DNA from 2 places in the Micromonospora sp. NPDC051296 genome. Region 2 is predicted to be linked to the other one. Evidence: riboswitches for the same ligand, from Rfam matches in the RefSeq annotation. Region 2 holds a riboswitch; the other holds the start of a gene.

Region 1 (3,401 bases), on a different contig from region 2:
CTTGAGGTCGACCATCGGCCCCACCACCAGGAAGACCAGTCGGGACGTGAGGGAGAACTGCGACAGCGAGGCCGCGACGAAGGCGTCCGCCTCCGAGCAGAGCGAGAGCAGTACGGCGAGCAGCGCCAGGGCCAGGATCGACAGCCAGGCGTTGTCGGCGAGGGTCTGCAACCACCGCTCCGGGACCAGCACGTTGATGCTGGCGGCGGCCATCGCGCCGAGCACCAGGAAACCGCCGGCGTGCGTCACGTCGTGCCGGACGGCGGCCCAGAAGGCCCGGCCACGCGAGGCGTCGTCCAGCTCCGGCCGGCGCGGCATCCTGATCCACTCGGTACGGCCGAGGCGCAGCCAGAGCCAGCCCATGACCATGGCGACGACCAGGCTGGCGAGGCCGCGCGCGAGGACCATCTCGGGGTTGTTCGGGAAGGCGACCGCCGTGGCGGTGAGCACGATCGGGTTGACCGCCGGGGCGGCGAGCAGGAAGGCCAGCGCCGCGGCGGGCGTGACGCCCCGCCGGATCAGCGAACCCGCGATCGGCACCGACCCGCACTCGCAGCCGGGCAGCACCACCCCGGCCGCGCTGGCCGCCGGCACCGCGAGGGCCGGGTGCCGGGGCAGCGCCCTGGCCCAGAACGACCGGGGTACGAAGACCGCGATCACGGCGGAGAGCAGCACCCCGAACACCAGGAACGGCACCGCCTGCACCATGATCGAGACGAAGACGGTGGTCCAGGTCTGCAGGCGGGGATCGTCCAGCGCGGCGGCCAGCGGATCCCGGAAGATGATCAGCAGGATCAGCAGCGCCGCCAGGACCTCCACCGAGCCGATCCGGTCGCCGAGCCACCGCCGGGGCGACTCGCCACCGGTCGGTGCCGGCTCGCGTACCTCTGTCGCGACGCCCACCGCGCCCGTTGGTTGGTCCTCCGGTTCGCCGGCTGGTGCGGCCTGGTCCGTGTTCGCGGTCACCTCTCGCCCTTCGGCCCGTCCGGATCGCGGCCTGAGACTACCGTCCGGGTTCGGTGGCGTCGATGGATTCACGGAAGTGGGCGGGTCGCCGATATCCGCTGGCACCGCCGCCGCGCCGGACGTGAACACCACACATGACCTGCGAAGATCACGTTGCCTGTTGATCTTCCGAGGTGTTAGCGTCGGCGAGACAACTTCACCTCCGACAGGGGAGCGCACAGCGCTGAGAGTGCGGGTTCGCCCGCAGACCCTCGAACCTGATCTGGGTAATGCCAGCGCAGGGAGTTCGGTCCACCTCCAGCCCGCCTTTGTCCGGCGACGCCGGGCGGGGCGTGCGTCTTCTCCTGGTTCGACAATGGACTGGGAGCAAACCATGAACCAACCGACCACCAACCGGTGGCGCACGATCGACATCGTGGTGGCCGCGGTGATCGCCGTCAGTTTCGGCGTCATCTTCTGGGCCTGGGGACTGCTCTGGCGGGCGGCCGACCCGGCCTTCGCGTTCTTTCCGGCCAGCCAGGCCGTCATGTACGGCGTCTGGCTGGTCCCGGCGGTGCTCGGCGGCCTGGTGATCCGCAAGCCGGGTGCCGCGCTGTTCTGCGAGGCGGTCGCGGCGACCATCTCCGCGCTGCTGGGCTCTGAGTGGGGTGGCATCACCATCGTCCAGGGCCTCATCCAGGGCCTCGGCGCCGAGCTGGCCTTCGCCGCCTTCCGGTACCGCTCGTTCCGGCTACCGACCGCGTTGCTGGCCGGCGCGTTGACCGGTCTCGGCGCCGCGTTGTTCGACTTTTTCGTCTGGAACACCCCGTACGCACTGACCAGCTACCGGATCCCCTACGCGCTGCTCACCGTGCTCAGCGCCACCGTGATCGCCGGCGCCGGCGCGTACGCCCTCACCGGCGCCCTGGCCCGCACCGGCGTCCTGGACCGCTTCCCCGCCGGCCGCGACCGCGCCCTCATCTGACCGCACCCGCCCCCTCGCGTTGATCATGAACTTGGCCGGCATTTCGATCTCCAGATCGCCCGCCAACTTCATGATCAACCGGGGGTGCGGGGCGAGTGGTGGTGGTCGGGCGGGAGGAGTTGGGCAGGGGGTGGTGATGTGGACGGGGTGACGCTGCGGGGGTTTGGGTGGCGGCACGCCGGGCGGCGGGCCTGGGCCGTACGCGGGGTGGACCTGCGGGTGGCGTGCGGTGAGCGGGTGCTGCTGCTCGGGCCCTCCGGGGCCGGCAAGAGCACGCTACTGGCCGCGCTGGCCGGGCTGCTGCCCGAGGACTCCGGCGAGCAGGAGGGCACCGTCGAGATCGACGGCCGGCCGCCGGCCGAGGCCCGGGAGCGGGTCGGCATCGTCTTCCAGGATCCGCAGTCCCAGCTCGTCATGGCCCGCTGCGGCGACGACGTGGCGTTCGGGCTGGAGAACCGGGGCGTACCGGCCGGCGAGATCTGGCCGAGAGTCGACGAGGCGCTGAGCCGGGTCGGCTTCCCGTACCACCGGGACCGGCCCACCGCGGCGCTCTCCGGCGGCGAACAGCAGCGACTCGCGCTGGCCGGCGTGCTCGCCCTGCGCCCCGGCCTGCTGCTGCTCGACGAGCCCACCGCCAACCTCGACCCGGCCGGGGCCGCCCTGGTCCGCGCGGCGGTCGCGCGGGCGGTGCACGCCGACACCACACTGATCCTGGTCGAGCACCGGGTCGCCGAGGCGCTGCCCCTGGTCGACCGGGTGGTGGTGCTCGAACCCGGTGGCGGCGTACGCGCCGACGGGCCGCCGGAGAGCGTCTTCGCCACCCACGGTGCCGCGCTCGCCGCCGAGGGAGTCTGGGTGCCCGGCCGGGAGATGCCCCCACGCCGGGCCGCCGCACCGGCCGGCGAGGTGCTGCTCACCGCGGACCGGCTCGGCCGGCCACCCCGGCTGGCCACCACCGACCTGACCGTACGCGCCGGTGAGGCGCTCGCGGTGCTCGGCCCGAACGGCGCCGGCAAGTCCACCCTCGCGTTGCTGCTCGGCGGGCTGCTCAAGCCGGGTGCCGGGCGGCTGGTGGCGAGCTCCGGCCTGGCCGGGGCCGACACCCGCACTCCCCCGCACCGATGGCGCGCACCCGCGCTGGCCGGCCGGATCGGCTCGGTGTTCCAGGACCCCGAGCACCAGTTCGTGACCAGCACCGTCTTCGACGAGCTGGCACTCGGTCCGCGGCGTGCCGGGGCGTCCGAGGCGGCGGTCCGCGACCGCGTCGACCCGCTGCTGCAACGGCTACGGCTGACCAAGCTCGCCGCGGCCAACCCGTACACCCTCTCCGGAGGGGAGGCGCGGCGGCTGAGCGTGGCGACCGCCCTGGCCACCGCGCCCCGCCTGCTCATCTGCGACGAGCCGACCTTCGGTCAGGACCGGCGCACCTGGCGGGAGCTGGTGGACCTCTTCGCGGAGCTGCGCGACGCCG
Region 2 (3,401 bases):
CTCGATGCCCATCGGGCTCACCCGCCCTGGGCGGCGCTGAGCACCTCGACCCGGTCGCCGCCACGCAACACCGTCGTCGGCCAGCCGGTGCGCGGCACCACCTCGCCGTTCACCGCCACCGCCACGCCGCGCTGGTGCGGGGTGACCTCCCGGACCAGGTCGGCGACCGTGACCCCGTCCGGCGCACTGCGCCCGGCACCGTTCACCGTCAACTCCATCAGGCGTCCTCCGTCCACTGCTCGGACCTGGCGGGCAGGCCGGATGTGACCGGCCCGGAGCCCCCGCCCGACCCGACGCCAACGCCCGCCCCGGAACCGGGAGCGGTGACGAAGCGGTCCGGGCGGAAGGGGGTGAGCAGCGGGTCGGGGGCGTTTCCGGTGATCAGGTCGGCGATCAGATCCGCGGTGACCGGGGTCAGCACGATCCCGTGCCGGTGATGGCCGGTGGCGGCCAGCACGTCCGGCCGACCGGGCAGCGGCCCCAGGATCGGGGCGTTGTCCGGCGTACCCGGCCGCCGCCCGGCCACGGTCTCCACCAGGTCGTACTCGGCCAGCTCGGGCACCAGGTCTACCGCGGCACGCAGCAGCCGCAGCACCGCCCCGGCGGTCACCGCCAGGTCGGAGCGCTCCTCGACCGTCGCGCCGACCACCACCTCACCGCTGTTTCGCGGGACCAGGTAGACATGCTCGCCGTCGGCGTACCCCCGGATCACGTGCCGGAAGCCCGGCGGGCCGCCGTCGGGCGCGCGCAGCCGGAGCACCTGGCCCTTCACCGGACGGACCGGCAACCCGGTGAGGGCGGCGGCCCCACACCCGGCGGCGACCACGGTCACCCCGGCCGTCACGTCGGACAGCCGGCGCACCGGCTCGGCGACCAGCACCGCGCCGGCCCGCTCGGCGGCCACCCGCAGCGCCGGCACCAGCCCGCGCGGGTCGACCTGGTGGTCGGTGGCGGCGAGCGCCCCGCCCCGCACCCGCAGCGCCAGCGCCGGCTCGCGGTCCCGCAGCTGCGAGGGGCGCAGCGGCGTCACCGGCAGCCCCAGCCCCTGCTGGTACGCCCACAGCCGCCGCGCCTCGGCCAGGTCGTCGGCGGTGAGCCCGACCACCAGCGTGCCCTCGGTCCGGTACCCGATGTCGGCGCCGGCCGCCTCGGCCAGCTCGGCGGCGAACCCCGGCCAGCGCGCGGCTGATTCGGTGAGCAGACCGGTCAGCTCCCGCTCACCGAAGTACGCCTCGGCCACCGGCGCGAGCATCCCCGCCGCGACCTGGGAAGCACCCGACCCGGGAGCGGGATCGTGCACCACGACCCGCAGCCCACGGGCCGCACACCGCCACGCGATCGCCAACCCGATCGGCCCCGCCCCCACCACCGCCACATCCGGTGCAAGGAAGGGCCCCTTGTTAACGCCTCCGGTAGAGGAGGGGCCCCCGCTTAACACGTCAGCGCCCCGATCAGCTCGGCGGCGGCGCGGGCCGGGTCGGCGGCTGCGGACAGCGCGCCGACCACCGCCACTCCGTACGCGCCGGCGGCCCGCAACGCGGGCACGTCGGCCGCCGTCACTCCCCCGATGGCGATCACCGGCACGGCGACCGCCTCGGCCACCGCCCGGATGCCGGGCACCCCGATCGCCGGGGGCAGCCCGTCCTTGGTGGTGGTGGCGTGGCAGGGGCCCACGCCCAGATAGCTCGCCCCGGCGGTGACCGCCTCGACGGCCGACCCCGGCTTCCGGGCGGTGGCACCCAGCACGGCGGCCGGGCCGAGCACCCGTCGGGCCGCCCCGACCGGCAGGTCGTCGGCGCCGACGTGGCCGCCGGCCGCGCCCGCCGCCAGCGCCACGTGCAGCCGGTCGTTGACCAGGCAGGTCACCGCGTACGGCGTGCAGAGCGCGACCACCCGCCGGGCCAGGTCGTACGCCTCCCGGTCGGTCGCGGTGTCCTCGACCCGGACCTGCACCACCAGCTCGCCAGGGGCCATCGGCAGTACGGCCCGGAGCACGGCGAGCGGGTCCCGCCCGGGCCGGGTGTCGGTGATCAGATGCAGTCGCCCCAGGGATGGCACGGCAACACTCCTCCCTGCGCCGGCATTACCCGGATCAGGTTCGACGGTCGGGGGCTCACAGCCCCCCTCTCAGCCCGGTCAACCGGGCTCCCGTGGGTCACTTGGGTGTCACCGTACGACAGATCCGCCGGCCTGCCAAGGCGCGCTCTCCGCCGCCAGGGCGACAGCGGACGGGTTGAGCAGATCCCCCTTCATGGAAGGTGTGGGCGCTTTGCGCAGTCCTGATAGGAATCTCACCCGCCGTTGCCAAAACGTTACCAATCGAAGCCTTGCCATGAACCGATTCAGCGGAATTAATTTGTTCAGCGATTCGACATAATGCCGCAACGAACGCCCCGGCAAGGCGTTCCGCCCGGCCCCATCTGGGACGGTCTTCGGCGAGCCGGCCCCCGCGACCCCTGTCCAGTAAGGACAAAGGAGACCGGAGTGTCCCGACCACGCCGTGCCCGCGTACCCGTGACCGCCACCCTCATCGCCCTCGGCCTCGCCGCGACCACGCTCGTCGGCACCCCCGCGCAGGCCGCCCCCACCACCCAGACCGCACCCGTCGCGCAGCCCGCGCCCGCGGCGGCCCCCGCCCCGAACGCCGCCGCCGACCCGTTCTCAGTCCTGGTCTTCTCCAAGACCGCCGGCTTCCGGCACGGCTCCATCCCCGTCGGCATCGCGGCCATCCAGCAGCTCGGCGCGACGCACGGCTTCACCGTCGACGCCACCGAGGACGGCGGTGCCTTCACCGACGACAACCTCGCCCGCTACCAGGCGGTCATCTGGCTCTCCACCACCGGTGACGTCCTCAACCCCGAGCAGCAGGCAGCGTTCGAGCGCTACATCCAGGCCGGCGGCGGCTACGCCGGCATCCACGCCGCTTCCGACACCGAGTACAGCTGGTCCTGGTACGGCGGTCTGGTGGGCGCGTACTTCTCCGGCCACCCGGCCAACCAGCAGGCCACGATCAAGGTGGAGGATCCCGCCCACCCGTCCACCGCCCACCTGCCGGAGCGCTGGTCCCGGTACGACGAGTGGTACAACTTCCAGACCAACCCGCGTGGCGACGTGCACGTGCTGGCCACCCTCGACGAGCGGAGCTACTCCCCCGGTGCCGGCGCGATGGGGCACGACCACCCGATCGCCTGGTGCCAGGACTACGACGGCGGCCGGGCCTGGTACACCGGTGGTGGCCACACCAACGAGTCGTTCGCCGAGCCGGAGTTCCTCACCCACCTGCTCGGTGGCATCCGGACCGCGGCCGGGGTGGAGGGCGCCGACTGCGGTGCCTCGCTGACCGCGAGCTTCGAGAAGGTGACGCTGGACAGCAACACCAGCAACCCGATGGAGCTGGACAT

What was found. A riboswitch is a leader RNA that binds a small molecule or an ion and turns the genes downstream of it on or off. The one in region 2 is predicted to bind thiamine pyrophosphate.
Region 1: it holds a riboswitch for thiamine pyrophosphate, as region 2 does, so the genes downstream of both, AB0M52_RS15730 (ECF transporter S component) here and thiE (thiamine phosphate synthase) in region 2, are expected to answer to the same signal.

The regions. Positions count from the first base shown of each region.
Region 1 covers NZ_JBFBAO010000128.1:11,983-15,383, reverse strand. The annotation lists gene AB0M52_RS15735 (permease) at 1-828, opposite strand, end outside; TPP riboswitch at 1,164-1,268, shown strand; gene AB0M52_RS15730 (ECF transporter S component) at 1,340-1,930, shown strand; gene AB0M52_RS15725 (ABC transporter ATP-binding protein) at 2,069-3,401, shown strand, end outside.
Region 2 covers NZ_JBFBAO010000302.1:4,991-8,391, reverse strand. The annotation lists partial or broken gene AB0M52_RS25715 (thiazole synthase) at 1-12, opposite strand, end outside; gene thiS (sulfur carrier protein ThiS) at 18-218, opposite strand; gene thiO (glycine oxidase ThiO) at 218-1,438, opposite strand; gene thiE (thiamine phosphate synthase) at 1,432-2,058, opposite strand; TPP riboswitch at 2,053-2,161, opposite strand; gene AB0M52_RS25695 (ThuA domain-containing protein) at 2,485-3,401, shown strand, end outside.